DNA from 2 places in the Clostridium senegalense genome. Region 2 is predicted to be linked to the other one. Evidence: a T-box and tRNA genes for the amino acid it is inferred to sense, from the RefSeq annotation. Region 2 holds a T-box; the other holds one or more tRNA genes.
What was found. A T-box is a leader RNA that pairs with one kind of tRNA and senses whether it is charged. The one in region 2 lies ahead of metG (methionine--tRNA ligase), so its partner is inferred to be a tRNA-Met.
Positions count from the first base shown of each region.

Region 1: it has a tRNA-Met gene. The T-box ahead of metG (methionine--tRNA ligase) is inferred to sense a tRNA for this amino acid. The anticodon was not compared.

Region 1 covers NZ_JAHLNC010000003.1:33,910-50,828, forward strand. The annotation lists gene spoIIE (stage II sporulation protein E) at 201-2,609, opposite strand; tRNA gene KQI36_RS07480 (tRNA-Met) at 3,034-3,110, opposite strand; tRNA gene KQI36_RS07485 (tRNA-Met) at 3,115-3,190, opposite strand; tRNA gene KQI36_RS07490 (tRNA-Leu) at 3,195-3,283, opposite strand; tRNA gene KQI36_RS07495 (tRNA-Met) at 3,304-3,379, opposite strand; tRNA gene KQI36_RS07500 (tRNA-Leu) at 3,384-3,472, opposite strand; tRNA gene KQI36_RS07505 (tRNA-Met) at 3,508-3,584, opposite strand; tRNA gene KQI36_RS07510 (tRNA-Met) at 3,588-3,663, opposite strand; tRNA gene KQI36_RS07515 (tRNA-Leu) at 3,668-3,756, opposite strand; gene KQI36_RS07520 (S1 domain-containing RNA-binding protein) at 4,132-4,539, opposite strand; gene KQI36_RS07525 (FtsB family cell division protein) at 4,623-4,904, opposite strand; gene yabQ (spore cortex biosynthesis protein YabQ) at 5,041-5,439, opposite strand; gene yabP (sporulation protein YabP) at 5,445-5,738, opposite strand; gene KQI36_RS07540 (RNA-binding S4 domain-containing protein) at 5,829-6,089, opposite strand; gene KQI36_RS07545 (HU family DNA-binding protein) at 6,217-6,492, opposite strand; gene yabN (bifunctional methyltransferase/pyrophosphohydrolase YabN) at 6,625-8,070, opposite strand; gene KQI36_RS07555 (putative polysaccharide biosynthesis protein) at 8,160-9,695, opposite strand; gene spoVT (stage V sporulation protein T) at 9,969-10,520, opposite strand; gene KQI36_RS07565 (peptidylprolyl isomerase) at 10,669-11,724, opposite strand; gene mfd (transcription-repair coupling factor) at 11,902-15,426, opposite strand; gene pth (aminoacyl-tRNA hydrolase) at 15,757-16,320, opposite strand; gene KQI36_RS07580 (S1C family serine protease) at 16,704-16,919, opposite strand, start outside.
Region 2 covers NZ_JAHLNC010000007.1:134,472-151,390, reverse strand. The annotation lists gene KQI36_RS12810 (hypothetical protein) at 1-733, shown strand, start outside; gene KQI36_RS12805 (phosphate ABC transporter substrate-binding protein) at 1,003-1,836, shown strand; gene pstC (phosphate ABC transporter permease subunit PstC) at 2,045-2,938, shown strand; gene pstA (phosphate ABC transporter permease PstA) at 2,940-3,764, shown strand; gene pstB (phosphate ABC transporter ATP-binding protein PstB) at 3,779-4,534, shown strand; gene phoU (phosphate signaling complex protein PhoU) at 4,553-5,227, shown strand; gene KQI36_RS12780 (erythromycin esterase family protein) at 5,481-6,806, shown strand; T-box leader at 6,950-7,200, shown strand; gene metG (methionine--tRNA ligase) at 7,265-9,199, shown strand; gene rbr (rubrerythrin) at 9,358-9,951, shown strand; gene KQI36_RS12765 (histidinol phosphate phosphatase) at 10,015-10,785, opposite strand; gene gltS (sodium/glutamate symporter) at 11,199-12,383, opposite strand; gene KQI36_RS12755 (DUF445 family protein) at 12,890-14,401, shown strand; gene KQI36_RS12750 (TatD family hydrolase) at 14,434-15,198, shown strand; gene KQI36_RS12745 (resuscitation-promoting factor) at 15,635-16,654, shown strand; gene KQI36_RS12740 (hypothetical protein) at 16,754-16,919, shown strand, end outside.

The sequences.
Region 1 (16,919 bases), on a different contig from region 2:
AAAGAAACTGGTGATCCGGTTTCCTCCATAATTGTCAAATGTCAATTGTCCATTGTCAATTATATAATTTGTTACGGTTGTGAACCTTGAATATAGCTTTAGTTAGATATAGAAATTTACTGTATATTAACTTAAAAAATGAAGAAATGTTATTAACACTTCTTCATTTTATACCTTAGTCTAATACTGACAATAACATATTATCCTGCATTATATTGATTATATACTTTTGATACTAAAACAGTCATATCATCTCCCACTTTATTTTTTCCAAGCCTTTTAGCTTCTTCTATTATTCCGCTTGCTAAATTTTCAACATCTTCATCATGTCTACCCATATAATCTAAAATCCAACCAATCCCCCCTGCCTCTTCAACATCAGATACGCCATCTGTAAGCATAACTACTAAATCACCATGTTTAACCTTTCTTGTACAAGTATCTATATCAACTTCATCTAAAACTCCAATAGGTAGACTTTTAGATTTAATTATATCTACTACATCATCAGATTTTATGAAACTAGCCACTGCACCAACTTTCATAAAATCTATTTCTCCACTATATAAATCTATAGTACTTAAGTCTATAGTAGAGAATTTCTCTTCTTCACAAAATTTCAAGGTCATTATAGAATTAACTGTATTAATGGCTGTAGTCTTACTAAACCCAGCATTTATAAACTTTTCAATTAATTCTACTGCCGCTTCACTTTCTCTACCTGCTTGTGGACCTGACCCCATACCATCACTTACTAGCATCATATAGTTTCCTATACTAGTATTTCCAAAGCTATAGCTATCTCCATGAACTGTATATCCGTCTTTACTCGCCTTAGCCATATAGGTAACTACTTTTAAATTAGGTGCCTCTTCAAAAACTGCAATACAACTATTTGTATTAGAATTTATATAACAACCATCTTCATTTACAACCATATTGGTTCCTGCAGCTTCCTCTATGATTGGTAAAATTCTATTTGAATATACTTGTAAAGAGCCATATTGTGTTGCAGTTATTCTTATAACACTCCTATCATTTTTATCTTTTATACAAAATACATCATCATAATATATTTTATTCTTATCTAAAAGCTTAATTATATCCCTTTCTAATTTCCCGTCATTTTTAAGCTCTTCATTAAATTCTTGAACTAGTTCATCTACTGACTTTGCCATATTATTTATTTGACTTGCTAAAAGCTCCCTTCCTTCACTTAATCTAGTTCTCCACATCTCACTTATTATATATTTATTAACTACATCCTCTGAATTTCTTATAAGAGCACCTTTTTTTAAACACTTCCTTTCTAATTCCATAGGAAATCTATTAGATTTTTTCTGCTGATTTTCAATAAGCTCAGAAAAAGCATTATAAGTTAGATGATGTTCTCTATTCCAACATATACAATTAGCATTACAATCACCGCAGACACGTGCTGCTAAATTATCTACTAACTCAGTACTTTTACTTGTCATTAATAACTTGTCATTGTCAACTAATTCCGATAGGATATCAGACATATTTGACAATACATCTGAAAAATTATCAAGCTTATTCAAATACATATTTTTTATATTATTTAAATAATTTCTATCTAAATTTATTCGTTTTTTCTCTGAATTAATTTCAGAGCCTATAGTATCATAAACTCGCCCTGGCATCAGTGCAAATATTCCTATTGCTAATATTCCATCCATTAAAGCAAAACTGCTAACATCTGCAAAGGATGATGTTAATAAATACACTTTAACTATTAAGAATGTAACTAAAAATGATAAGGACACAAAAGCTCGTCCACCTTCTTTAAAAATTCCACTAATAAGCCCTACCATACCTAATACAGTTATATATATTAATAAATTTTGATTGCTCATCCCAATTATAGCCCCCATGGCCAGTCCTACAGTTCCAGCTACAGCACTTCCGCTAATATAGCTTATACCTAATACAGCTGTAAAGGCGAGTACATTAGTCACTGATACACCAAATATTTTTATCCCCCATGTACCTGCAATAACTATGGATATCAAAATAGCCATACATACTACTTCTTCATCCTTAAAAAGATGTTTAGTTTTTAATTCTTTAAAGCATACATCACTTATCTGAAGAATAAAATATATTGGGAATATGCAACATAAATTCGTAAGTGTTGAAACTCCAGCCATACCCATTCCAAATTCATTAATTATTATATTGTAAGAAAACATTCCAATAGTTAAAACTGCCCACGTCACTATCTTTTTATATTTTTCACTTAAATCTATATGGGACAATAATAGTGATAATAAAACTACACTTGGAATAATAACATAATACATACTTATATCTTTAACATAACTTTGCATAGTTATATATCCCATTATTGTTCCAAAAGCTGATGATAATGTAAGTCTATAATCGTCATTATTTAGTACTACTATTAGAAATGCAATTCCGAATGGAGCAGTACTATTAATTATCATCGTTCTACTAATTAACAAACTAATTAGAAACATACCTGAAATTTTAAGAAAAATCCTCTTGCTTCTTTCCTGCTCTTTAATTTTATTACTATTTGATTTTTTTATTCTTTTATATGGAAATACATCTGCTCCATATTGCATCTATAACCACCTACCCCTTAATTTAATAATTCCTTGTCTCAATCGATAAATTTATTATAGCAAAGGTCTCTGGAATTAAATGTCAATTACTGGTAGGTACTTGAAATTTATTTCTGACATTTTTTCCCTAATTGTACTTTTATATAATTCCTAATGTCATACATAATTTATTAATATTTTTATAAGAAATATGTTAATGGAGGGATTTATCCAATTTTTGTAAATTTATTTTTTATTTATATTCTATTTTTGTGTTTTTTATAGGGGATAACTTTTGTGTCGTATAAAGTGTAATCTCTTTGTAAAATGAATTTTTTTAAAGTAAATTTATGGTAATATTTTCCTGAAAGGTTTTTATTGTAGATTTTTATATATTAATTTTATTTTTCAAAACGAAAAAGACTCACTATATATAGTGAGTCTCTGGTAGCGGAAATAGGACTTGAACCTACGACACTTCGGGTATGAACCGAATGCTCTAGCCAGCTGAGCTATTCCGCCATGTTGGTTGCGGGGACAGGACTTGAACCTGTGACCTTCGGGTTATGAGCCCGACGAGCTACCAGCTGCTCCACCCCGCGACATTGGTGCTTGAGACCGGAATCGAACCGGTACGGTGTTTAACCACCGCAGGATTTTAAGTCCTGTGCGTCTGCCTGTTCCGCCACTCAAGCGTATTTATTAAATTAAAAATTGGTTGCGGGGACAGGACTTGAACCTGTGACCTTCGGGTTATGAGCCCGACGAGCTACCAGCTGCTCCACCCCGCGATGTTGGTGCTTGAGACCGGAATCGAACCGGTACGGTGTTTAACCACCGCAGGATTTTAAGTCCTGTGCGTCTGCCTGTTCCGCCACTCAAGCGTATTTATTTTTCAAACACAACATTGCATTTAAAATGGTAGCGGAAATAGGACTTGAACCTACGACACTTCGGGTATGAACCGAATGCTCTAGCCAGCTGAGCTATTCCGCCATGTGGTTGCGGGGACAGGACTTGAACCTGTGACCTTCGGGTTATGAGCCCGACGAGCTACCAGCTGCTCCACCCCGCGACATTGGTGCTTGAGACCGGAATCGAACCGGTACGGTGTTTAACCACCGCAGGATTTTAAGTCCTGTGCGTCTGCCTGTTCCGCCACTCAAGCATTTTGTTGCTTTGTTGCATTTTTTGTCATCACTGCCTGACGACAATATTTATTATAGTGTAATATCAAACTATTGTCAACAGTTTTTTTATAACATGCAATTTTCCTTTAAAGCTAGTATTTTCAACGTTTAGTAAACTTTGGTTTTTTGTCAGAATTTTTAAACTTATTTTTTTCTGAATTATTTTATGTAATTTTATTCATTTTCACTATGAATCTTATAGGTTTTAAAGGTGAATTTGCATTTTATATTTTTTATCATTCTTATTTTAAGCCTTAATATATAATTAGGAATTATATACTTATATTGTGCAAAAATTCAAAATTTAAACTACAAGTTAAAAAAAAGAGTGATTAACACTCTTTTATTTTATATTAATAACTTTTTTTATTGTAGCCACGGCCTTTATTATCTTGGCTTCTTTTTAAATCTTGAAATCTTTCTTCACTATCCTTTAGAAATTTAGACATTCTATCCTCAAATGAAGAAGATCCGCTTTTCGATTTTTCCTTATCCCAATCTATTTCCATAGGTTTGCAAGATTTTTTAGGTACTCCCGCTTGCTTTATAGATAAACTCATTTTTCCATTGTCATCAACTGAAATTACTTTCACTTTAACAACATCATTTTCTTTTAGATGTTCTCTAACATCCTTTACAAATACATCTGATACTTCCGAAATATGGACAAGACCTGTTTTTCCTTCCACTTCAACAAAAGCACCAAAATTAGTTATGTTCACTACTTTACCTTCTACTATACTTCCAGCCTTTAAGGTCATATTAAAAAGACTCCTCCTTAAATAATGTTTTAATTTATATATTATGTCATCTACAGTATATTACGCTATAAACAACATAAAGTCTATTTTTCACTTACACTGTTATCTATTACAGGAGTCTCACCGTCTTTAATAAGTCCTAGTTTTTCTCTAGCCAATTTTTCAATATACTTATCGGTTTTGGATAGCTCAACTTCATCCTGTAATTTTTTATTTTCTTTTTTTAATCTGTCGTGTTCTACAGTGTAGTTTGTTAGTTCTTTATTCTGTCTATGCATTATAACCTGTTGTTGAATTAAAACGTAAGATATATATATACCTAAACATCCTAAAATTATATATTTACATTTTTTATTTTTAAACACAATACTCACCACCCATAGACAAATAAAAAATAAGTACTAAGAATATATTTGCAATTATAAAAAATTAAAATATACTTATCATTAACATATAAGTATATTTTAATTTGTATTGTTCATTTGTTCAAGATGTTTTATGTTAATTTTTTATTTTTCCTTTTACTCTATTTAAACAAATTCTTACAGGATAAGACAAAATATAAAAAATTCTTCTTATAAACGTTGATATTCCATACATTACCTGTCTTAACATGTCTATAAACGTTCTGCTAATAAATTTTATATAAATAAATAAACCTAGTGCAATATATATAAAAATATTAAAATCCATGTATGCATAATTAGTGTACATCATAAATAAGAACACTATAGATCCTGTAGCTGTCCAAAATAATATGTCCTGAATAGTTGTTATTATTTTACCAACATCTTCAAATCCACGAATTATTCTGTAAATATCAAAAAGTACTCCTATTATCATACCACTTAAAATGCTAAAAATTAAGAGTGATACTTGTCTTTCCATTGTAAATAACATAATTGTTACCTAAAAAGCTTTGATAAAGCCCCTTTTCCCTTTCTTGGTTTTTTTTCATCGCTTGTGTATACAATATATGTTATTTTGCCACTAATCATAACATCCCCATTTTGCACATCTAGTTTATTCATTTTTAAATTTTCGCCTCTTATGTCCATTGCACCCAAAACAGTGTTTAAAAGTATTTGTTCTTCATCAAAACTTATAATCTCTTGAACACCATCTATGGTCATTCTTTTTCTTGAGTCTAAGGTTAAGTAACTTTTTTTATCTTCAATTTTATTATTTTTATTTTCCATATAATCCTCCCTGAATACTTACTCCCTATTAATAAATATTGTATTCATTCAAGATATATGCAAACAAATATAATTTTTTAATATAAATTACTACTCTTTATCTTCTTCACCAGATATAATTTCATACATATTTTTAGCATCTTCTTTTGTAACATGACTTGCTATATTTATAATTCTTGCTTTTAGTACTTGTGTTGCAAACTGTATTTCAATTATATCTCCTTCTTTAACTACTGTTCCTGGCTTTGCTACTTTTCCATTTATTAAAACTCTTTGGTTTTCACAAACTTCTTTTGCAACTGTTCTTCTTTTTATTATTCTAGAAACTTTTAAATACTTATCTAATCTCATTCTTCCCACCTCAAAATTTATTTTATATATAATATTATGATTTAATTCTATATTTATTATAATTGCTTTTATATATAAAAAAAACCTAGAACTAAATCCAGGTTTTTTCTTTTAAATTTATAATAAATTATTTATTTACTATATCTTTAAATTCTTTTCCAGCTTTAAATACTGGTGCTTTTGATGCTGGTATATCTATTTCTTCTTTAGTTCTTGGGTTTCTTCCTTTTCTAGCTGCTCTTTCTCTAGTTTCGAAAGTTCCGAATCCTACTAATTGAACCTTTTCTCCTTTTGATAATGCCTCTTCAACACTCTCTATGAATGCTTTTAAAGCAGTCTCTGCATCCTTCTTTGTTAAACCTGATTTTTCTGCCATATTTGTAACTAATTCTAATTTGTTCACGATTGTACCTCCTTAATATTAAAACGCTTCTTCATTCACAACTTCATTTATCGTTGAGTATAAGATAGCATATTATAAACATGTTTTGCAAATAATTTCTGCTTTTTTATTTATTGTAAAAGTATTTAATATTTACATACGTTTAGCTTCTTCCCATAACTCATCCATTTCTTCAAGAGTCATATCTAAAAGATCTAAACCTTTTTTTATTGCACACTCTTCTATAAACTTAAAGCGATTTATAAATTTATCTATAGTATAATTTAATGCAATTTCTGGGTCTATGTCAAGAAGTCTAGCAACATTTACCGCAGCAAATATTAAATCACCTACTTCTTCTAGTATTCTTGACTTATTTTCGCCATTATATACATCTTTTACTTCATTTAACTCTTCAATTACCTTATCCATAGCTGGTTTTACATCTGCCCAATCAAAACCTACTTTTGCAGCCTTGCATTGAACCTTGTCTGCTCTTAAAAGTGCTGGTAAAACCTTAGGTACGCTTGTAAGTTCATCAGTGTAACTTTTATACTTTTTCTCTTCTTTTTTTATTTCGTCCCAATTTTTTAGAACTTCTTCACTATTTTTAACATTTACATTACTGAATATATGTGGATGTCTATTTATCATTTTATTACAAATAGTTTCTATAACATCATTTATGTTAAAATAACCCTCTTCTTTGCCTATTTGGCTATGGAAGACTACTTGTAGTAATACATCTCCAAGTTCTTCTGTAAGTTTCATGTCATCTTCTTCATCTATAGCTTCTATAACTTCATAAGTTTCTTCTATTAAACATCTTTTTAATGATTTATGACTTTGTTCTAAATCCCATGGACATCCATCTTCGCCTCTTAGAGTATCCATTATATTTAATAAATCATAAAAATCTTTTACTTCCTCTAGTTTTTTAGGTATATAAATTGATGTTAAATAATCTATATCTTCTTGTCTATCAAGCTCATATAATTTTATTTTTCTTATGCTTTCTAATCCTTTAACCCCAGCTGCTCTTACAAAATATATCTCTGTTTCATCTTTGTAGTATTCTAGCAGCGCAAGCTTTGTTTCTGATGCTATAAATTTATTATATACCTGTGTTATTATAAGTCCTACTCTTTTATCTAAAATTTGATTTTTTATATCAAAAGCGTCTATTATTTTTATCCCATTTATAGGATCTAACTTTAAACTTTCCATAACAGCATCAACAAAACTAACTGCTGGTAATATCTCATAGTCTATTTTTAATTCTTCACATTTTTCTATTAGCAATGTTACAGAGTTTTCTGCAACTAATGGATGGCCTGGTACTGCATAAACTATATCCTTTAAACTATTATGTTTATTTATTATGTCATCAGCTATAGATTTATAAACCTCATCAAAACTTTCACTGTTTTCATATGCACTATCATAGCTATTAAACTTTACACCTAAAGATTTTAAATATTCTACATTAGGGTGTTTTTCTGTTCTAAAAAATACATTTTTACTATCTCTTAAAAGCTCTAACGTTCCAATGGTAAGCGCTTCTTTTGCTCCTGGTCCTAATCCTACTATTTTTATCAATTGTTTCACGCTCCTGTCTAAGTGATAATCAAATAAATAATAGACCAAATATACTTTGAATCTTTAGTTTATTATTTCTTTTCATATACCTAATTTTTTATAAATTTGCCTTTAATATCTTCAATCTCAAACACTTTTAATGTTATAATTGCCACTAAATATATTATTACTCCTGCAAAAATAGAAAATAAACATGCTATTGTATTACTTATTGTATACTTATAGACAGTATTATAGACAAAAACAACTGAAAAAGCCATAAGTAATGTACCAATTGCTGGTTTTAACAAAGTTTCCACTAAATCTATTTTTGTATTAAAAATTTTTCTAATTTGAATCATATTTAATACAACGGTGACTATATACCCAACCATTGTTCCTATTACTGCACCATATATATTTAAAACAGTTATAGAAACTAGCATATAGCTAATTACCACCTTTATTATACATCCTATAGCTAAATTATATACTGGTCTTAAATAAGCTCCTACGCTTTGTAATAGTGCTGTTGTTGTTTGAGTTATTATTACAAAAGGTATTGTTAATGATACAAATTTAAGAATATTATATCCTGCAACATCCTTTAAAAATATTAAATGCATTATAGGTGCTGCTAGCGTATATAACCCCACTGTACAAGGAAGTGCTATTACAAAAGAAAGTTTAAAGGACATTTCCACTCTACGTTCTAGCTCAAATCTTCTTCCTGTTGAATATGCTTCTGATATTATAGGTACCAAAGTTGCACATAATGCCATAGATAGAGCTAGTGGTACGTTAGATAATGTTAATGCTTTTCCTGTCATTTGTCCATAAAGAATTGCACTTTCTTCTAAAGTAAAACCTGCTACTAATAAACGCTCAGGAACTATTATTGAATCAATAAGTGACATAACAGTACCTACTGCTGCTCCTATAGAAATAGGTAATGCAGCCTTTGCAATTTCACTTATCATACTTTTAGTTTTTAAATTTTTATTTACTCTTTTTATAGGTCTTTGTCTCATATATGCAATAACTAAATATATACTACCTAAAATCCCTCCAATTACTGTTCCTAGTGCTGCACCACCTGCCGCAAAAGCTATTCCTTTAGGTAATAATAAGTAAGCAAATAAAACTCCTCCTATAACTCTTCCTAACTGTTCAACTATTTGAGATATACCTGTATATGTCATATTCTGCATTCCTTGAAAAAATCCTCTAAATGTACACATAATACAAACAAATATTGGTGCTATTGATATTGCAAGAAAAGCTATATATGAATTTTGATGCCATTTTAATCCTGTTATTATTGGTTTTGCAAAGCTAAACATAATAGCTGATGCAACTATTCCTATTGGAATCATAAACATTAGTGTATCTTTTAAAATTCTTTTAGTTCCTTCATAATCATTTTTCGCATTAACTTCAGCTATAATTTTAGACATAGCTATTGGTATACCTGATGCTAAAGCTACAAATGTCATATATAAAGGATATGACATTTGGTAGTAACCCATACCTTCATCACCTATTAACCCTTGAATAGGTATTCTAAAAAACAGTCCTAAAAACCTTGCAAATATACTTGCAAATCCTAGTATCACAGTACCTTTAACCAATGATTGCTTTTTCATAATATCCCCCCAATTAGTATTCAACCACTATTTTAAAATAGTAAATTTCAAGCTTTAATTTTTATCGTTAAATTTACATCTACGTTTTAAACCATTTATAAGCAATAAGGTTGTCCTTATTTTAATTTATTTACTATTCAGTGCGTTTATTACTTTAAGTGAAATATTAATATATTTTTTATTTTATTTAGCTTGTATGTTTAATACAGTGATTTTTAGTCAATAGTAATAGATGTAGTTGGAAGACAAAAAAATAATGGCATATAAATGCCATTATTGTTCCATTTGTTTTCCTAAGAAGGCGGATGCTGTTTCAGCTAATTTTAACTCTAAATCTCCAAATTTTACATTTTCCTCTTTAGAAACTATTATTACTGCTCCAATAGCATCGCCTTCTGCTATTATAGGGCTAATAACTTGAGATTTATATGTATTTTCATCTTCACTTTCATATAATGGTATAACCTTTTCTGATCCTTCGCCTAAAATTACAGCTCTACGACCTTCCATTAAGTTTTCCACTTCATTAGTAACTTTTTTATCCATATATTCTTTTTTAGAACATCCACTTACAGATATTATGCTATCTTTATCTGCAACAATTACTATATTACCTATTGTTTGTTGAAGTGCTTCTGCATATTCTTTTGAGAATTCACTTAATTCTTCTATTGGAGAATATTTTTTTAATATAACTCCACCTTCTCTATCTGTAAATATTTCTAATGGATCTCCCTCTCTTATTCTAAGAGTTCTTCTTATTTCTTTAGGGATAACTACACGACCTAAATCATCTATTCTTCTTACTATTCCTGTTGCCTTCATCAATGATTCCTCCTCTTTTGAAGTTAATTGTTTTATATTATGCTATTATTATCCTTCTAAATTTGAAATTTTATACACATTTATAAAATTTTCATTTAAAATGAAAAAAAGAAGCTATAACTACAGTTATAACCTCTTTTTATTTATATTATTTTAAATTTTTTTCATATGTTTTTATATTAGCTTCTTTTTGCCACTTTTCTGCTGTTTCATTCCAAGTAGTTTCTTCTTTTTGTTTTTGAAGTTCTGTTTTTATTTCTTCTTTTACTTTATCAAACGCTTTAACTGGATACTCTTGTTTATCATAACATTTAATAATATGATATCCCCATTGAGTATGAACTGGCGCTGTAGTGTAGCTTCCTTTTGTTAATGGTTTTGCAAATTGCATAAACGTAGCATCAAATCCAGAGTTTTCAAATTCAACCCAACCTAAATCTTCAAATCTATTAGCAGAAGTTTGTGCGTCTTCTTTTTTACTATCATCTGTTTTTGCTGCGTCTTTTTCAGCTTGTTTAGCTTTAATATCTTCTCCTACTGCATCAAAATCTTCACCTTTTTTTAATCTCTCTATTACAGCATTAGCTTCTTCTTCTGTTCCAACTAATATATGTTTAAGATTTGTTTTGTTTGGTTGCTCTGTGTATTTATCCATATTAGAATCATAATGAGTCTTAATTTCTTCATCAGTTACTTTAACATCTTTAACTACCGCATCATGAACTTTATCATATATCAATTTATTTCTTATATTATTTTTTAAACTTTCTTCTGTTTCTCCAGTTTGTTGTAAAGCAGCTTTAAATTTATCTTCACTATCAAAAGAATCAGTTATAGTTTTATATTCTTTATCTATTTCAGTTTTAAATTCTTCTTCTGTTGGCATAACTTTTAGTTCTGTAGCCTTATTTTGTAATATTTTTTCTCCTACAATTTGGTTTAACATCTGAGTTCTGTATTGAGTTAAAAGAGTTTTTCCTTCTTCAGATTTTAGGTAATCTTCACCTTTTTCTTTAGTTATTTGAGCTTCTATAGATTTCATTCTAGCATCTAATTCGGATCTTTTTATTTTTTCTCCATTAATTTTTGCAACAGTTGACTTAGCAACACCTTCTGGAGTTCTTTCTATTAAATTACATCCTACTAAAGAAGTTGTCATTGCAGCTATCAAGCATGCAGCTACTATTTTTTTAACACTTTTCACAATTAATCCTCCATTCAAAATCATCTAGTCATTATATAAACATCTATTTAAATAAAATTCCTCTGATTATTTTAATTTATTTTTATTTCATATGTGTGACATTTGATTTTATTTTAGCATAAAACTTTATATTTTAAAACATTTACCATTTATACAATTTTATGTTTTGTAGCTTTATTATTTTTTTTCATTTAAACTTTGCATAAATTTTACAAGTTCTATTAAGTTATCTAGAAGTTTCTCTTTTTTATCTTCTATTATTTTATACGACATACCAGGGGTCTCACCTATTTTGAAGTTAATTTTCTTAATATATTTATCCAAAATACCATTTAATATATTTTGAGTTAAATATTTTTTATTTTCAAAGGTTAGTACAACTTCTTTTTTGATTTCTTTTATCTCAATTATTCCAACTTCTTTAGCTAAAAATTTAAGATATGCTATATTCATTAAATTATAAACTGTTGGAGGTATATCAGAGAATCTATCTTCTATTTCTTCTTGCAGTTCCATCATATAGTCATAGCTATCAATTGATGCAATTTTTTTGTATACTTCAATTTTCTGTGTTTCATCAACTATATAGTTAGATGGGATAAATGCATCAATTTTTAAATCTACAGTAGTTTCTATAGGTTCATTCTCTATATCACCTTTTATTAGTTTTATAGAATCTTCAAGCATTCTACAATATAAATCATAACCTACTACTGCCATATGGCCATGTTGTGATGACCCCATTATATTTCCAGCGCCTCTTATTTCTAAGTCTCTCATAGCTATTTTAAATCCAGACCCTAACTCCGTAAAATCTTTTATAGCTTTTAATCTCTTTTCTGCAACTTCTGTTAAGACTTTATCTTTGGTGTACGTAAAGTAAGCATAAGCTATCCTATTACTTCTTCCAACCCTTCCTCTTAACTGATAAAGTTGAGAAAGTCCCATTCTATCTGCATCATATATAATCATAGTATTAGCATTTTGAATGTCTATTCCTGTTTCTATTATAGTTGTACAGACAAGCATATCATATTTATAATCAGTAAAATCTAGTATTACTTTTTCTAGTTCTTTTTCTGTCATCTGACCATGACCTATTCCAATTCTAGCTTCTGGAACTAATTTCTGTAGATAAGCAGCCATATCTTTTATTGTTTCTACTCTATTATAAACAAAAAGTATTTGTCCATCTCTATTTAGTTCTCTCATTATAGCATCTCTAATTAACTGCTCATTAAACTCTACTACATATGTTTGTACTGGATATCTATCCTCTGGAGGAGTCTCTATTACACTTATGTCCCTTACTCCTGTTAAAGACATATGAAGAGTTCTTGGTATAGGTGTTGCTGATAATGTTAATACTTCTACATTCTTTTTAAGATTTTTTATTTTTTCCTTATGAGTAACTCCAAATCTTTGTTCCTCATCAACTATTAAAAGACCTAAATCTTTAAATTGAACATCCTTTTGTAGTAATCTATGTGTTCCTACTAAAATATCAACATTGCCTTCTTTCAATTTTTTTAATGTTTCCTTTATTTGTCCAGATGTTCTAAATCTACTTACCATGTCTACTTTTAAAGGAAAATCCGAAAATCTTTTAACCATGTTTTTATAGTGTTGTTGTGCAAGGATTGTTGTTGGTACTAAAAATGCAACTTGTTTTCCTTCCATAACACACTTAAATGCAGCTCTTAATGCAACCTCTGTTTTACCATAACCAACATCACCACATAATAGTCTATCCATTGGTTTATCGCTTTCCATATCCTTTTTAATATCCTCTATTGATGTTAACTGGTCTGGTGTTTCTTGGAATGGGAACTCATCTTCAAACTGTTTTTGCCAAACTGTATCCTTTCCAAATTTATGACCTTTTATTTGTGCCCTTGTAGCATAAAGTTTAACTAAATCTTCAGCTATATCCTCTATGGATTTTTTAACTTTAGTTTTAGCTTTTATCCATTCGCTACCTCCTAATTTATTAACCTTAGGTGGACTACCCTCTGACCCTATATATTTTTGAACTAAATCTAATTGCTCTGCTGGAACATATAATGTATCTCCATTGTTATAGCTAAGCTCTAAAAAGTCCTTTTTATGCCCTTGTACTTCTAATTGCTTTATCCCCTTATATACGCCTACACCATGATTTGCATGTACTACATAATCACCTAATTTAAGTTCTGTAAAACTTTTAATTTTACTTGCACCTTTAACATTTTTACGCTTAACAGATGCTTTTCTTTTTGATTGTCCAAAAACTTCTTTATCAGATATAACACATACTTTTAAATCTGGACATTCAAAACCTTTTAAAAGGTTTCCAAAAGTTACTACAACTTGACCAAGTTCTATATTATCTACAATATCTTTATAAACAGCCTCTATCTCTCTATCCCTTAGAGTTTGAATAAGCCTTTCTCCTCTTGTTCTTGTTCCTGATAATATTAAAATCCTATAACCATTTTTCTTTTTTTCTTTAATATCATCTATAAGTAAATCTAACTGTCCATGATAATCACTTATTGTAATTTGAGAAAAAGAAGATATAGTTCTTGGTTTTAATATTTTATGTGATTTAGCAATAGCATCTAATGTTATAACCTTTTCATTTTCTAATATATCTATTGCTTCTTCTTTAGACATTAAAAGTTTTGCTTGTTTTGGCAGTATATTTCCTCTTTTTAAAAAAGTTTCATAATTTTGCTCAAATTCAAAATAAACACTCTCTAACTTACCATTACATCTTTGAACATCATCAACTAAAATAAAGCAATTACCGATATAATCTAAAAGTGTTGACATCGTTTTATAAAAATACGGTGTATAACTATCTATAGTTTCAAAAGTCCATGTTTCCTTTAACGACTCTAGATTACCAGAAATTATAGCATTTAAACGCTCGCTAGCATCAAAATTCTTATTTTTTTCAAAGTTTTTCATTGATTCAGCAAAATCTTTTTCTATTTGCTCATATGCAAATTTTATACTTTCTTCATCTGTTATTATTTCTTTTGCTGGAAATATATTAACAGTTTTAACTTTTTCAATACTTCTTTGGCTATCAACGTTAAATGTTCTTATAGAATCTATTTCATCATCAAACCATTCTATCCTGTACGGGTATGCCCCTACCGGTGGAAATACGTCTAATATACCACCTCTTACTGAAAATTGACCTTTAGATTCAACCATCTCACATCTTTCATAACCACATTGTATAAGTTTTTCAGTAAGTTCCGTCATGTCCACTACTTTTCCAACTCTTAATGAAAAGATATATTTTTTAAACATATCTACTGGAGTGTATAAACCTATTATGGCATCTATAGGTGCTACAACTACTTGGGATTTGTTTTTTATTATATTGCTTAGTATCTTAAGTCTTTCCCATCTAACATCACCAGATATAGCGTCTGCATTATAAAAAACAACTTCTTTAGATGGAAAATAGAAAACTTTATCTATATATAAATTTAAATCTTCATAGATATTTTTAGCTTCTACATCACTATGTGTTAATATTAATATTTTTTCATTTACATTTTCATATACAGCATTTATCAAATAGCTTTTTGAAGATTCAGAAAGTCCATAAACTCCTATTGGAAATCTATTATTTTCTATACTTTTTGATATTTCTTTAAATTCTTTACTATTCCTTAATGGCGACATAATTCCATTTAATCTCAAAAGTATCACCTCTACTTTAAAAACTTTAACCTAGCCTCATATATGATTTTAGGCTAAAATTTTAAATTATATTATGTTTACATCAATCTTTTAAATAACTAAGTTTATATTTTCTTATAAAAACTTTTATTAATTAAATTACCACTTATTTAAATTTTAAATAAGGCATATAAAAAAATAACAATTCAACTATATATTCTTCAATACAACAAACTTAAAGCCATTTATAGTAGCACTATATATGACTTTTAACTATTAAGTATTACGTAAAATAAACAATAGTTCAAACTTATTATCTTTTGAATATGCCTAAATATAGACCTATAGTTGTTAGGCCTTAAATCCATTAAATTTGTTCATAGCCTCTGCAGTACTTTCAGATATTATTGTTTCTACTGCTCCTATTGCTGGTTTAAAAGTTTTCTCTAATGATTCTCTTTCTTCTTTTGAAAACTTACCTAATACATGATTAACTAAATCACCTGCTGGGCCTCCAACACCTATCTTTACTCTTGGAAAAACATCTGTACCTAAATGAGCTATTATATTTTTAATTCCGTTGTGTCCACCAGCACTTCCTTTAGGTCTTATTCTAATATTTCCAACTTCTAAGCTTATATCATCATAAATTACTATTACATTATCATTTGGTATTTTATAAAAATCACAAACCTCTCTAACACTTTCACCACTTAAATTCATAAATGTCTGAGGTTTTAAAAGAATTACCTTTTCACCATTTATGTTTGTTTCTCCATACATACCTTTAAATTTTTGCCTATTAACATCAATATTATACTCATTTGCTAACAAATCTATAATATCAAAACCTACGTTATGCCTTGTTTTATCATATTTATCTCCTGGGTTTCCAAGTCCAACTACTAAATACATACTTACCTCCAATTTTTCTGCCGTTAATCTATATATCTTATACTAATTCTCATTTCATTATCTAGGATTCTAAGTTCAATTTTAAATCTATACCTTTATCAAATTAGAGAATTTAAAATTAACATCATTGCAAATTATATTAAATTAAAAGAAACTGAGCTCCAGTTTCACCCTAAACTCTTAACTTCTAACTCTTAACTAACTATATATAATTTAACCTATTTTATCATAAGTTATATTATATAACAAAAAGTAAAAATACACACTAAAACCTATAAAATAATATTATAGGTCTTAAAACATTAATTTAAATTTAAATACAAAAAACGGCCTATAGCCGCTTTTTATAAAAAATGTACAATATATTTTAATATCTGTACTTATTATATCATTCTATAATATCCTAATTTCACATTTATAAGCTCACATTGCCCATTTTTAAAAACTTTACATACTACAATGTCGCCTTCTTTGCAATTTTTTATACTTCTATTCAAATCTTCAATTTCTTTTAACTCAAAATTATTTATAGACATAATGATATCTGTAGGTCTTATGCCTACTTTATAGGCATCACTGTCTTGTATTACATCTTTAAC
Region 2 (16,919 bases):
TACAGTGTCAGGAGAAAGTGATGAGTTAATTCTTAGTGCAGATGTAAGCAACTCAAAGCACAGAACTCAAAGACAAATAGTTGAAGTGTCTATGGAATATGTTGAAGGACAGCTTGAATATATGAATAAAGTAAATCCTAAATTAATAAATATTAATACTAATACCTCTAGAGATTCAATATTACCAACTAGGGATGGAAATTATATTGCATATGTAGATTGCATTAAAAAAGGTAATGCTCGATTAGAACTGATTTCAACCCATGAAAAATTTATAGAAGCTACTAAAGGTTACAGAGATGGAGATTTAAAAACATGTATTTATATAACTATACAAAATATTTTAACAGGGGCATTTTATATGATACCAATGGGAGCTTCTTGGATTTTAATAATAATATCAATAGTATCTATAATATCAGTTATAGAATTTAAATTAAGTGATAGAGTTAGAAAAGCATTATTTATTATTTGTTATATGTTAATGATTCTATTAAAAACAGTTTTAATAAATGGATTTTTTTTCATGTCATATAAAGATATGATGCCACCTTATTTTACGGCTAAGGTTGGAACAATTATATGTCTTATTATGTCTATACCTTTAATTATATATGGATATAGAAAATATAAGTTCGATTTAGATTATTATGTTTTGGCTATTGCTATATCACCACTAATATGCATAGATTCTATGCTTACACTTATGTTATATGTACCAATTATAATGTAGAAAAAAGCAGTTTTAAGATAGAGATATGTCTTTATCTTAAAACTGTTTTTTATTTTAGTATATATATGTTAAATTTTCTTTACATAATCTGAACATAGTTTAAACATAGTCTTAATACTACTTTAACATTGTTAATATAGTATAAGTTTTGTAAAGAAGGTATATTGAATTAAAAAATAATGTGAATTAAAAGTAAAATTGAATTAGAATAAAAACTTTTTTACTAGGAATACTACATAATTAATATGGATTGTTTAGGAGTGTATATGATGAAAAAAAAGAGGTTGCTTAAAGGTATAATTGCAGCGTCATTGGCTATAAGTATAGTCTTTGCAGTTACAGGGTGTGAAAAAAAGACAGTTAGTAATAGTACTATAAAAATATCTGGATCAACATCAGTTTCACCTTTAATGGAAAAGGAAGCAGAGTTTTATAAAAAAAGTAATAAAGACTTAGATATAGAAATACAAGCAATTGGATCATCAGCAGGAATACAAGATACTATAAATGGAGTTTCTCACATAGGCATGTCATCGAGAAATATTAAAGAAGAAGAAAAAAGTTCAGGGTTAGACGAAAAAATAATAGCTTATGATGGTATTGTAATTATAACAAATAATAAGAATACCATTAATAATTTAAGCTTAGAACAACTAAAAGAGATATATACAGGAAAAATAACAAATTGGAAAGAACTTGGTGGAGAGGATAAACCAATAGTTGTTGTATCTAGAGAGGATGGTTCAGGTACAAGAACATCTTTTCAAGAAATTGTAGATTTTAAACCAGAAGAACAAATAGAAAATGCAATAATAACAGATGGTAATGGAAGTATTAAAAATATTGTAAAAAGCAATGAAAATGCTATAGGTTATATATCCTTTGAATATATAGATGACACTATAAAACCTCAACATATAGATGGAGTAGAGCCTACAGAGGAAAATGTATTAAAAAACACTTATAAATTATCAAGACCTTTTATAGTAATTTATAAGGAAGAAAATTTTACACAGGAAGATAAAAAGTTTTTAGATTTTATATTAAGTGAAGATGGTCAAAATATAGTTAAATCTAGTGGAGCAATAAGAATAAATCCATAATAAGATATAATAAAATAAAAATCTATGCAATTTAAAATGTGCATAGATTTTTTATTTTAAAATAGAAATGTTAATTATTTTTAACATGGACTAAATATTGAATTAACACAGTCTAAACATTGCTTTAACATTGACTTTATATAATATAGTTAATAACTGTTGGGCATAATAAATTAAATTATAACAGTATAAAGAGGTGTGAAAGTGAATGGATTTTAATATAAATAAAGAAAATAATAAACGAAAATATTTTATAGAAAAGTTATCACAAAAAATATTTTTAATATGTGCATTAATATCGGTAATAAGTTTAATTTTAATTATAGGATTTATATTTTATAAAGGGTTTCAACCATTTGTATCAAAGGGATATTCTTTTACAGAATTTATATTTGGACAAAAATGGGTTCCTAGTAGTGATAAATTTGGAATTTTTCCAATGATATTAGCATCAATTTATGGAACTCTAGGCGCTGTAATAATTGGAGCTCCAGTAGGAGTTTTTACAGCACTATTTATATCTGAAATTGCACCTAAAAAAGTAGGAGTAGTAATATCAAATGCAGTTCAGTTATTAGCAGGGATACCATCAGTTCTTTATGGTGTATTTGGATTAGCTGTAATAGTACCAACAATACAAAATTTATTTAATTTACCGAAAGGACAAACGTTGCTAGCAGTTATAATAGTCCTTGCTATAATGATGCTACCTACAATAGTTACAGTAGCAGAAACATCTATAAAAGCAGTACCTAAAAGTTATAAAGAAGCATCACTAGCCCTTGGAGCATCTAAAATAGAAACTATATTTAAAGTTGTACTTCCAGCAGCTAAATCAGGAATTCTTGCAGCAGTGGCATTAGGAATTGGAAGAGCGATTGGAGAAACTATGGCAGTGATTTTAGTTGCAGGTAATAGCGTAATAATACCAAGAGGATTTGCAGATAGCGTTAGACCTCTTACTACTAACATTGCACTAGAAATGGGATATGCATTTGGTACTCATCAAGATATGTTATTCGCAACAGGTATAGTGCTGTTTATATTTATAATGATTATTAACTTAACTATTTTAAAACTTTCTTCAAAGGTAGGTAAGTAGAATGAGAAAAATAAAAGGATTTTTTCTAAATAGCTTATTATGGCTATCGGCTATTTTAACAGTAATAATATTAGGAGTAATATTAATATTTATATTTGCAAAGGGAATAGGAGTAATAAATTTCAAATTATTATTTAGTAATTATTCATCAGATGGCCAGGGTGGGTTACTTCCTATGATAATAACAACACTATATACCGTTGGATTATCTCTTTTAGTGGGAGTGCCAGTAGGAATATTATCGGCCATATATCTTCAAGAATATGCAAAACAAGGTGTAATTGTTAAATTTATAAGATTTTCAACAGAAGTGTTAGCTGGTATACCATCTATAATATATGGATTATTTGGTTCTATATTCTTTGTAACCATATTAAAAATGGGTTACTCCATATTAGCGGCAAGCTTAACATTAGCAATAATAATATTACCAGTAATAATAAGAACAACAGAAGAATCACTAAAAACTGTACCATCATTTTATAAAGAAGGCTCTTTAGCATTAGGTGCTACAAAGTTTCAAACTTTGTATAAAGTTGTTTTACCAGCAGCTATGCCAGGAATACTTTCAGGAGTAATATTATCAATCGGAAGAATTATAGGAGAATCAGCAGCGATATTACTTACAGCAGGAACTGCAGTAGCTATACCAGAAAATATAATGTCTAGTGCTAGAACACTTACTGTTCATGCATACTTAGTTACAAAAGAGCAAGGAGATATAGGGTTAGCCGCAGCTATAGGAATTGTTTTAATAGTTATGGTTTTGGTATTAAATTTATTATCTCAATTTATAGTTAAAAGATTTACTAAAGGAAATTATTAAAAAGAGGTGAGTTTATGGATAACAAAAAAATTTCTGTTAGAGATTTAGATTTATTTTATGGTGAAAAACAAGCACTTTTTAAAATTAATATAGATATATCAGAAAATGAAGTTACAGCATTAATCGGACCGTCAGGATGTGGAAAGTCAACATTTTTAAGAACTTTAAATAGAATGAATGATTTGATAGATAATGTTAATGTTATAGGTAAAATAGAAGTTGATGGTAAAGATATATACAAAGATGATGATGTAATTGCATTAAGAACTAAAGTTGGAATGGTGTTTCAAAAACCAAATCCATTTCCAATGAGTATATATGATAATGTTGCGTATGGACCAAGAATACATGGGGTAAGAGATAAAGCTACCTTAGATAAAATAGTTGAAGAAAGCTTAAAAGCAGCAGCACTTTGGGATGAGGTTAAAGATAGACTTAAAGCATCGGCTATGGGAATGTCAGGTGGTCAGCAACAAAGGCTTTGCATAGCAAGAACAATAGCTATGAAGCCTAAAATAATTCTTATGGATGAACCAACATCAGCATTAGATCCTATTTCAACATTGAAAGTTGAAGAACTAATATTATCATTGAAAGATAATTATACTATAGTAATAGTTACTCATAATATGCAACAAGCAGCTCGTATATCAGATAAAACAGCATTTTTCTTAAATGGTAAATTAGTAGAATTCGATAATACAGGAAGTATATTCTCAAACCCTAAAGATATAAGAACGGAAGATTATATAACTGGAAGATTTGGTTAAAAATGAGGAGGGGATTAAATGAATGCTAATATAAGAAAAAACTTTGAAAATGAGATTTTAAAACTAAATGAGAAATTAACTAGTATGGGGAACATTACAATAGAAATGTATAAAAACACCGTTAAAGCACTTAAAGAAAATGATAAGGAGTTATCTTTAAAGATAATAAAAAAGGATTCTGTTATTAATGAATTAAATGATGAAATAAATAATGAGGCAGTAATATTAATAGCAAAACAATCACCAGTAGCAATAGATTTAAGAACTATAATAACAATCATTAAAATATCTACTGAAATTGAAAGAATAGCAGATTATACTAAAAACATATCAAATTATATACTAGCTTTTAATACATCTAATTGTGAGGGAATACAAAGTTTAAATAACGAGTTTATAAAGGCAATTTCAATTTTGACAAATATGATAAATAAGACAATGGACGCTTATGAAAATGAAAGCTTAGAAGATGCTAAAATTGCAGCAACTTTAGATGATGAAATTGATAATATTTATAAATCAAATTTAAAGAAATTTGTTCAAGGAATTAAGAAAACAGAAAATGAACAAGAAATTGATCAGTACTTGCAAGCTATAATGGTAAACAAACATTTAGAAAGAGCAGGAGATCATGTAACAAACATAGTTGAAGAGGTTATGTACTATATAAAAGGAAAAAGATATAGATTGTAAAAAAATGAAGTTACATTATAAATATAAAAGGCATATTATAAAAACTGTTATAACATAGAGAAAAATCTATGAGTAGCAGTTTTTTTACTATATAAAAATTTAATTCTATTTAAATAAAAGTGCAAAAAAGATAACTTTACAAAATGTATAAAACTAGTTAATAAAATTATGTTTAATGGTTTTATAATGAAAAACATATGAAGTGGTAAAAATTAACTTTATATAAATTTTTTTGTTAAAAGGGGGATTTATCATGAAGAAAAAAGGAATAATTATAGGGATAATCATTATAATTATTGCTATTGGTGTGGGAATTATTTATTACATGCCAATGAATAATGTTGATTATGTTAAAAAAAATAGTAGAGAATTAAATCTCAATGATATTAAGGATAACAAAGATTTAGATTTAATATTAGATAATATAAAAGATAAAACAATTGTGTGCACAAATGAGAATCATGGTATTAATGAAAATGCAGATATTCAATATAAATTTGCAAATTATTTAATGGATAATTGGGATTTAAAATACTTTTTAATGGAATGTGGGCAAGCATCAGGAACTCTTTTAAATGAATATTTACAAACCGGAGATGAAAAATTATTAGATGATATTTTTGAAAACGGAGTATTTGGAGCTATGAGTGATGAGTCTTCAAAGGAATTGGCAAAAAAATTATATTTAAAAAATAAAGATTTACCGGAAGACAGAAAATTAATTATAATTGGACTAGATGTTCGACAACAAGGTGACAGCATAACTTATTACTTTAAACACATAAAAAATAAATATAATAATATTCCTAAAGATCAGTTAGAAAAAATAAATAAGGTTTTAGAATGTTCTGAAGAAGAAATGATTAATGGTGAAAGAAGTAGCACATTTTTAAAAGCAATTGAAGATTTGGAGAAAGATATAAAGGAAAATGAAGAGATATATATACAATCATTAAATAAAGAAGAGGTATTCAATTTTGAATGTATACTAAATAATTTAAAAAACACTTCTAAATTACTTCCACTAATAGATGGTGGAATAAGTAATAATAAAGAATTCTATGAAGCAAGAGATAAAATGAACTATGAAAACTTTAAAAAAATATATGACCATTTTGGTGGTGGAAAGTATTATCTTCATTATGGTATGGATCATATTTATCAAAAAGAAATAAATAATGTGAAATTTTTAGGTGCAAATCTTAAAGAAGATTCTAATTTTACAGATAAGATTTATAGTATAAATACACTGTATAAAAATGGTGAGGCGTATAATTATGATGATCTATCACCTTATAGTTTTTATAGTATTACTACAGATTTAGAAGAAACTTTAAAAAAAGCAGGCATAGAAAATGGAAATAGAATAATTGTATTAGATAATAAAAAAAGTCCATATAAAAAGAAAATTTTAAAAGAATGTTTTACGTTTATTGATGTATATAATGATGAAGAATTATTTGAATCTAATAAAGGGGTAACTACAGATTATTTTCAAGCAGAAATAATAATAGAAAGTCCAACACCAATTAAATGGTATCCAGAAAAAGCTATTAAGGAGTATTTTAGTGAACATTAAAAATTTCATTTAAATATACTTAAAATTAATTAATTTAATTATATTTAAAGTTTTAATGGATATAATATAATAAAACGTATATAAATATTAAAATTTATATTGACAGAATTTTTGATTTAACATATTATATTAATAAATATTGAAATAATGCTATGAAAAGAAGAGTAATGGTGATAATAATGTCCAAAGAGAGCTAGGGTAGGTGAAAGCTAGCGTCAGAAAACACTATGAACATGGCCTTGGAGCAGACTTTCTGAGCAATAGTTAGGAAAGTACGGTGGCAACCGATATATTGCAAGGTGATAAATACTTTAGGGTTGAGTCACTTGTTGAGGTACTTATTGTAAGGTAAGTATAAATTAGAGTGGTAACACGTGTATATTACGTCTCTATACGATTAATTTCGTATAGAGACTTTTTATTTGTATAAAATTAAGATAATCATAGGAGGAATAAAAATGAGTAAAAAACCGTTTTATATTACAACACCGATATATTACCCATCTGCAAATCTTCATATAGGAAATACGTATACTACAGTTGCAGCAGATGCTATAGCTAGATTTAAAAGACTAACAGGTCATGATGTAATGTTCTTAACAGGAACAGATGAACATGGTCAAAAACTTCAAAGAATAGCAGAAGAAAAGGGCGTTCAACCGATAGAATATATAGATGAAATAGTTGCTGGAATAAAAAGTCTTTGGACATTAATGGATATTAAATATGATAAATTTATAAGAACAACTGAAGATTATCATAAGAAAGCTGTTCAAAAAATATTTAAGCAGTTATATGATCAAGGTGATATATACAAAAGTTCATATGAAGGACTATATTGTACACCATGTGAATCTTTCTGGACTGAAACACAATTAGTGGACGGAAAATGCCCAGACTGTGGAAGACCAGTTGAAAAGGCAAAAGAAGAAGCATATTTCTTTAAAATGTCTAATTATGCTGATAGATTAATTGAGTATATAGAAACTCATCCAGAATTTATACAACCAGAGTCAAGAAAAAATGAAATGCTTAATAACTTTTTAAGACCGGGATTACAAGATTTATGTATATCAAGAACTTCATTTACTTGGGGAATACCTGTAGAATTTGATCCAGGTCATGTTATATATGTTTGGATAGATGCATTATCAAACTATATAACTGCATTAGGATATAATAGTGAAAATACTGAGCTTTTAGAAAAATATTGGCCAGCAGATGTTCACTTAATAGGAAAGGATATATTAAGATTCCATACAATTTATTGGCCAATAATGTTAATGGCTTTAAATATGCCACTACCAAAGCAAGTATTTGGTCATGGATGGTTACTTGTTGATGGTGGAAAAATGTCTAAGTCAAAAGGTAACGTTGTAGATCCAGTTATTTTAGTTAATAAATTTGGTGTAGATGCAGTAAGATACTATTTATTACATGAAATTCCATTTGGAGCTGATGGGCTATTCAACAATGAAATATTTATAAAGAAAACAAACTCAGACCTTGCAAATGACCTTGGAAACTTACTTTCAAGAACAGTTACAATGATAGAAAAATATTTTGATGGAGTAATACCAGAGCCACAAGTAAAAGAGTCTTTAGATGAAGAGCTAATTTCACTTGCATTAAATACTCCTAAACTTGCAGAAGAAGCTTTAGATAAATTTAATGCACCTGCTGCACTTGATCATATATGGACATTAATAAGAAGAACAAATAAATATATAGATGAAACAACTCCTTGGGTTCTTGGAAAAGATGAAGAACAAAAACCAAGACTTGCTACAGTTTTATATAATTTAGCAGAGTCTTTAAGAATAGTTTCTGTTTTAGTTTCTCCATTCCTACCAAGTACAAGTGAGAAAATAAATGCACAAATAAATGCAACAAATATAACTTGGGACAGCTTAAAAGAATTTAATGGAACAGTTTTTGGAACTAAAGTTTGCAAAGGCGAAGCTATATTCCCAAGAATAGATGTTGAAGCTAAATTAGCAGAACTTGATAAGATTGCAGAAGAAGCTAAAAAAGCAGCAGCAATTAAAGAAATGGAACCTATAAAGGAAGAAATTACAATAGATGATTTTGATAAAATAGATTTAAGAGTTGTTAAAGTTTTAGAATGTGAGCCAATTAAAAAGGCTAAAAAACTTTTAAAATTAAAAGTTGATTTAGGTGGAGAGATACGACAAGTTGTATCTGGAATTGCTCAGCATTATAAACCAGAAGAATTAGTAGGTAAAAATGTGGTTCTAGTTGCAAACTTAAAACCGGTAAAATTAAGAGGTGAATTATCGCAAGGTATGATACTATGTGCATCAACTGATGATGATGGTAAATTATTTGCCGTAAATCCTGGTGATGTTCCAGCTGGAAGCATAGTAAAATAGTATAAGTAATAAAAACTGTCTCCAAACGAGACAGTTTTTGCTTTTTAAAAATTATAATTTATAAAAATTTTGGATATTTAGAAGGCATTGTATAAGAATTATATTTAAATTTTAGGGAATTCTAATTTATAGAATAGATTTAAAAGGAGTGTTTTTATATGCCAACTTTAAAAGGTAGTAAAACTGAAAAAAATCTTATGAGAGCTTTTACTGGAGAATCTCAAGCAAGAAACAGATACACATTTTATGCAGAAGTGGCTAAAAAAGAAAATAATGAATATTTATACCATGTTTTTACAGAAACAGCAAATAACGAAAGAGCCCATGCAAAAGTATTTTTTGATTTATTAGCTCAAGCGTTGACACCAGAGACTGAAGTGTTAATAGAAGATGGAACTTATCCAGTAGCAACAGGAACAACAGAACAAAATTTAAATTATGCAGCTAATGGAGAAAATAATGAATGGACTACTGTTTATCCAGAGTTTCAGAAAATAGCAGAAGAAGAAGGATTTAAGGAAGTAGCTATAGCATTTAAGCATATAATAGAAGTTGAAAAATCCCACTACGAAAGATATAAATTACTATATCAACTTATGAAAGAAAATAAACTTTATAAAAGAGATGAGCAGATTTCATGGAGATGCATGAATTGTGGATATATATATGAAGGAACAACAGCACCACTTGCATGTCCATTGTGTAAATATCCTCAAGGATATTATCAAAGATATTATGGTACTGAACAATAATATATAATTTAAATAAAAAACTATGGAATTATATTTATAAATGTATAATTCCATAGTTTTTGTTTATATTTTTTCATATTCTATTTTTCTATTTTTAAAATGTACTGGTTTTAAATTTAAAACATTACAAAAATCAACAGCTTCTTTAAAAGATCTACCTATATTTTCAGGAACATGAGAATCAGAACCAATAGTAACAAGGTTTCCACCTAATGAAGTATAAATTGAATAAATGTCTTTTAAAGATTTAATAGCTTTATCATCGTTAAATCTTCGTGTATTAAGTTCAACTACTACATTGTTTTCAATACAAAGTTTAAAAACTTCTTTTATGTAGTCACCATATTCACTTACATGCATTTCTTTATCTTGAAAAGTACAATATCTGCATATATAATCTATATGAGCTAAAATATCAATATAGTTATGGGTATTAATAGAAGCTATCATATCAGTAAAATATGTAGTAAAGATATAGTCTTTAGATTTACCTTTGTATAATGATTTATCAAAAATATCTATACCATTTACAGAATGTTGAGATCCAATTATTTGGTCAAAATCATATTTCTTTGCAATATTTAAATTTTCATCTGAAAAATTTTCATCCATTCCAAGTTCAATGCCTAAAAGTAAATTATTGCTTTTATAGTTAATATAGTGGTTAAAATAACTATCTATGTTAAGCTTAAATTTTGTTTTATCTGGATAATTTAAATCCATATGATCAGTTATAGTTAACCCTAAATTTAATTCTCTAGCTTTTTTTATAGCAATATCTATATTCATTTCAGAATCGCTAGAAAAGTTAGTATGTATGTGGGTATCAAACATATAAACACCGCCTTAAATTTAATAATTAGTTTATATAGGGATACAATCTCCAACTTAAATTTATACATCAAATTTTTGTTATCAGTTGAAAATTACTAGGAACAAAGTGAGTAGTAATAACCACAACTGGTCATTATTCACTCTTAACTTTTAACTAAAATATTGATGAAATATTAATTTGAGTTTTCTCATTTGATAAATGAATAAACTTAAATTTTAATTTGGAACCCTACAAAAGTAAATGCACAATATAATTATACCACTTAAGGTACATTAATATAAAAAAGAACTATTTTAATAAAAATTAAATTCTCATTAAAATAGTTCTAAAACTTTATTTAAATTGTGATATTTTAAAATACAAAATTATTCTTAAACTTATATGTTTTAAATTCTTTTATTCAACTTTAAAGCTAGCCAAAAAGGTTAGCAAATATAGCTATAATAACAGAATTTGTAAAGTCAACAAGGAATGCGCCTACTACTGGTAATATAAAGAATGCTTTTGGAGATGGTCCAAACTTAGAAGTAACAGCATCCATATTAGCCATACCATTAGGTGTTGCACCCATTCCAAATCCACAGTGACCTGCAGACATAACAGCAGCATCATAATCCTTACCCATAAGTCTAAATGTTATAAAGTATGCGAATATGAACATTAATACTGCTTGGCAACCTAGTAATATTAGAAGTGGTCCAGCCGTCTCTTTCAATTGCCATAATTGTAAACTTATTAAAGCCATTGAAAGGAATACGTTTAATGCGATATTTCCTATTGCATCAGTACAAGCTGTATTGATTTTAAATTTCTTAGTTACTTCACCAAAATTTATAACTATAGCTGCAATTATCATAGCATCTATATATGCAGGTAGTGTTACACCTATTTTAGTGAAGAAGATTTCTAATATACTACCTACACCCATACATATAAATATTATTGATAGTGTAGTAAATAATGATTTATATGATAGTTCTTCTTTTGCAGTAGTTGTAGCTGCTGCATATTCAAGAGAATCACTTTTTAAATTATTCTTTTGAATTAATTTTTTTCCAATAGGTCCACCGATAATACTACCACAAATAAGACCAAATGTTGCAGCTGCCATTGCTGTAGCTGAAGCACCAGCTAGTCCATATTGAGTTTCAAAAGTATGTCCCCATGTTGCACCAGTTCCATGTCCACCAGTCATAGTAATAGAACCTGCAATAAGGCCAAGAAGTGGATTAGCACCTATAAGTTTTGAAACAGCAACTCCCACTATATCTTGTAAAACAACTAAAGATACTGCTGCTATAAAGAACATTATAACTTGTTTTCCACCTTGTTTAATAAGTTTAAAACTAGCACCAAGTCCAATTGTTGTAAAGAATACAAGCATGAATGGGTCTTGTAATGTTACATCTAGGTTTATAGTTGCAATATTATATTGTCTAAGTAGAAAGTTTATAATTGCAAAAATAAGACCGCCTATTACAGGGGCAGGAATACAAAACTTTTCTAGAAGTGAAACCTTTTTCTTCAAAAAAGATCCAACATAGTAAAAAACTATTGCTACTGCTAGAGTTTGAATCATACTTAAATCAATAACCATTAATAATCCTCCTTTAATATAATTAATTAAAATAAAAAGTACTACAATTCAATATTACAATAATATAAAAAATTCAGTCAAATGTAAAATAAGCCAAATTTCGAGAATAATTTATGTTAACACAATAAAATGTCTAATTTTTTCAAATATACTAGTTTTGAAATTGAAAATTATTTCATTTTTTGAATTAGGCTAAAAATACTGATAAATGAAGGAAATAGTTAAAGTTTTATCAAATATGGTGAATTTATATTTAAATGTAAATAAAAAAATGTTAAGATAAAATAATATCATATTATTTTTTAATATGAAAGAAAAAAATATAAAAAAACTATGTTATATAATATATGAAGGAATTGGATAAACTAAGGAAATAGAATATAATATTTAGTGGACTAAATATTAATATGTTATTAAAATGTTACAAAAATTGTAATAAAAGCTGATATCAATGTTAAAAGAATATCAATACATTTATTTACAATTAAATTAAAGGAGTGATAAATTTGAAATATTTAATAGGTATTATAATAGGAGCCATAATAGGATATTTTACTAACTGGTTAGCTATTAAGATGTTATTTAAACCACATAAAGAGGTAAGGTTTCTTGGGATTAAAGTACCTTTTACCCCAGGATTAATACCAAAGGAAAAAGATAGAATTGCTAAAAGTGTTGGAGATGCTGTTGGAGACCATCTGCTTGATAAAGAAACAATTATAGATTCATTATGTAGCGAAAAAATTAGCAATTCTATTAAATTGTATTTTAAGAATAAGTTTTTAAGAGTTAAAGAAAGTGAAAAAACAATTGGAAATATATTAGATACAAGCTTACAGTTAAATATTGATAATGCTTTAAAAGAAAGTATTTCATCAACTATTTTAAACTCTGAAATTAATGAAAAAATAAAAAGAGAATCTTCTTTAGTTATTGAAAAACAACTTTTAAAAATTATAGAAAAGAATCCTAAAGAAGTATTGCTGCACAAGGATTATGATAAACTTAAAAACAATTTAATACATAAGGGTAATGAATATTTAGACAGTGAAGATTTAATTGCAAATATTAATAACATATTAGAAAAAAATATAAAAAATTTACAAGACTCAGAAGATAAAATTAAAAATGTATTACCAGAAGGATTAATAATAGCTTTAAAAGTTTATGCATGTGATAACCGTGAAAAAATAGCACAGTATTTAAAAGATATATTAAGAACCGAAAAGACAGAGGTTAAAATTAAAGATGGTATAAACAAAGCTATATCAGGAATGAGTCCTATGATAGCTATGTTTTTGAAAAGCGATATTATATATGATAAAGTCTTAGAATATGGTGATGCTTTTTTATCAAATGAAGAAAATGTAGATGATTTATCTATGTTGATAACTAATGCTATAGATAGCTTTTCGGAAAAGTCTATAAGCGAAGTTTTAAAAAGCATTTCTTTAGAAAATAAAGAGGAAATTGTAAATAATATATCAAAGCTAATAGTTACTAAAGCAAAAGACAATAATGTTGTAGATAGTTTTGCTATTAAAATTCAAAATGGATTATTTGAAAATAAAAATAATATAGAAGAAGTATTAAAAACAGTAAATATAGATTCAAAGGATTTAATTAATAAAATAATAGATATTGTTAATAAGGATATTTTAAAGGATGATATTATTAAAAATGGTGTAAATTCAATGGTTGAAAGTTTGATAACAGTAATTAAAAGTAAAAAAATTAAAGAGGTTTTAGTTAGTGTTGATGAAAGAATAATTGATAATATATCAAATAATATTGTTGAAGTTTATAATAGATTTATGAAAAATAGTGGTAAACAACTTGTTGATAGTTTTAATGTATCGAGAATAATAGAAGATAAAATTAACAGCTTTGAAGTAGAATTTGCAGAAAAATTAATTTTAGAAATTGCAAGTAAAGAACTAAGAGCTATAACATGGCTTGGAGGATTACTTGGAGGAATTATGGGATTATTATCACCGATTTTAGGAACTATTCTGTAGTAATTATATAAACTAGTTAGGGGGAATTTATTATGATATTTGATTCGCATGCACATTATGATGATGCAAGTTTTGATAAGGATAGAGATAAAGTTATAAAAGAAATAAGAAACAATGGTGTTATTGGAGTTTTGAATTGTGGATCAGATTTCAATGGCATGAAAATGTCAGTGGAATTGTCTAATAAACATGACTTCATTTATGCAGCAATTGGTATTCATCCATCTTATGCTGATATTGTAGATGAAAAATTAATAGATGAATTAAGGGATATTTATAAGAATAATAAGAAGGTAAAGGCTATTGGTGAAATTGGTCTAGATTATTATTGGGAGGAAAATCCACCAAAGAATATTCAACAAAAGGCTTTTAGAATGCAGATGGAACTTGCAAGAGAGCTTAAAATTCCAGTAGTTATACATGATAGAGATGCACACAAAGATACATTAGATATAATGAAGGAATACCCAGATGTAACAGGAGTAGTTCATTGCTTTTCTGGAAGTGTTGAATTTGCTAAGGAATGTATAAAGTTAGGTTACTATATAGGGGTGACAGGTGTTGTTACTTTTAAAAATGCTAAAACTATAAAAGAAGTAGTAAAAGAAATACCAATGGAAAGAATATTGGTTGAAACTGATTGTCCATATATGGCGCCAACACCAAATAGAGGTAAAAGAAATCAATCAGATTATATAAAATATATTATAGAAAATATTATGGAAATAAAAGGTATAAATAAAACAGATGTAGAAAATATAACTATATTAAACACAAAAAAGTTATTTAGTATATAATCTATTAATAATTTTTACTATTGTTCCATAGAAGTAATAAATAATGAAATATTTTCATTGGTATCTAAATTAAGTTATAAGTAGCTTGTTTTGTAGATGAATAACTTGGAATATATACTTTAATATGACTTATAATGAAAAAATTTAAAGGGTATTTTTAAAAGAATTTGTAAAATAATTTAAAACATTGACTGTTATAAAGTAATAATTAATTATTTTAAGTAATATATTTAATTAACATCATCAAAAAAATTTATTAAAAGTCTTCTACTAAGTCTACCCTTAAGGATTGATTTATCTGCAATTACAAGTCGTGAGGTATGATTAAAACTCATGCATTTACGGAGTCAATTCACAAGAGAATAGTTTGAAATTTGACAGGAATAAAAATCTTAGGTATAATTTCGAGGTACTCTTGTCTAAGGGAGGTATTTTTATGATTAGTAATATAAAAACAAGATTAAATAGCATTTTTAAGTCTTGGAAAAAAACTCTAGCGGTAGCGACGTGCGTTACTGTTATAGGGGGCGCAGTTACTATAGTAAATATGAAAAAAACTATATCAGTAGTTATTGATGGCCAGGAAGTACAAATAACAACATTAGCAAGTGATTTAGGAAAAATATTAGATAAACAACAAATAAAAGTAGAATCATTTGATAAGGTATCTGTAGCATTAGACAGTAAAGTTAAAGATGGAGACAAAATTTATATAAAGAAAGCTGTAGATGTTGAAGTTAATGTTGATGGCAAGGTATTAAAATTTAAATCATCAGAAGATAACGTGGGAAATATGTTAGATTCTAAAAAAATTGCAATAAATGATTTAGATAAAATATCACCAACAAAAGACGAACTTCTGCAAGATGGAATGAAAATAAATGTAACAAGAGTAGCCAAAGAAGTTAAAAATGAAGTTAAGTCGTTAGACTATGCAGTAGAAAAAAGAGAAAATAATGATTTAGCGGAAGGTACTGAAAATATAGTTCAAGAAGGCCAAAATGGGGAAAAATTAATAACCTCAGAAGTCGTTTACGAAAATGGAAAAGAAGTTTCACGTAAAGTAGTAGGTGAAAAAGTTAAAAAAAATCCAGTAAATAAGATAGTAGACGTTGGTACTTTAGCAACTGTAAGAACTTCACGTGGAGCAGAGGAAAATTATACTGATATGGTGGTTATGGAATCCACAGCCTATACAGCAGATAGAGGCAATGATAATGGAATAACAGCATCTGGTACAAGTTGTGTTCGTGATCCGAACGGATATAGTACTATTGCAGTTGATCCAAGAGTGATTCCATTAGGAACTAAAGTATATATAGAAGGTTATGGTTATGCAATAGCTCAAGACACTGGTGGAGCAATTAAAGGAAATATAATTGATGTTTACTTTAATAGTTATAGTGAAACTATGAATTGGGGAAGAAGAAACGTTAAAGTTTATATTTTAAAATAGGAGCTAGGCTCCTATTTTTTCTTTTCCCAAAAGTTTAGATTGTAATATTGAAAATATAATTTAATGTATATAAATATTATTTGAAATAAGGAGTTATAAATGAATTTTAAATTTACAATAAATGAAGTTATAACAATTGTTATGGCTATGTTGGAACAGTTAGAATCAATAAATGAATTTGGGGTAGAAAATGAAGTGTATTTTCCAAAACCTATAAATGATAAATTGAATAGTATAGAGGACGAAGAATATGATAATTTCATAT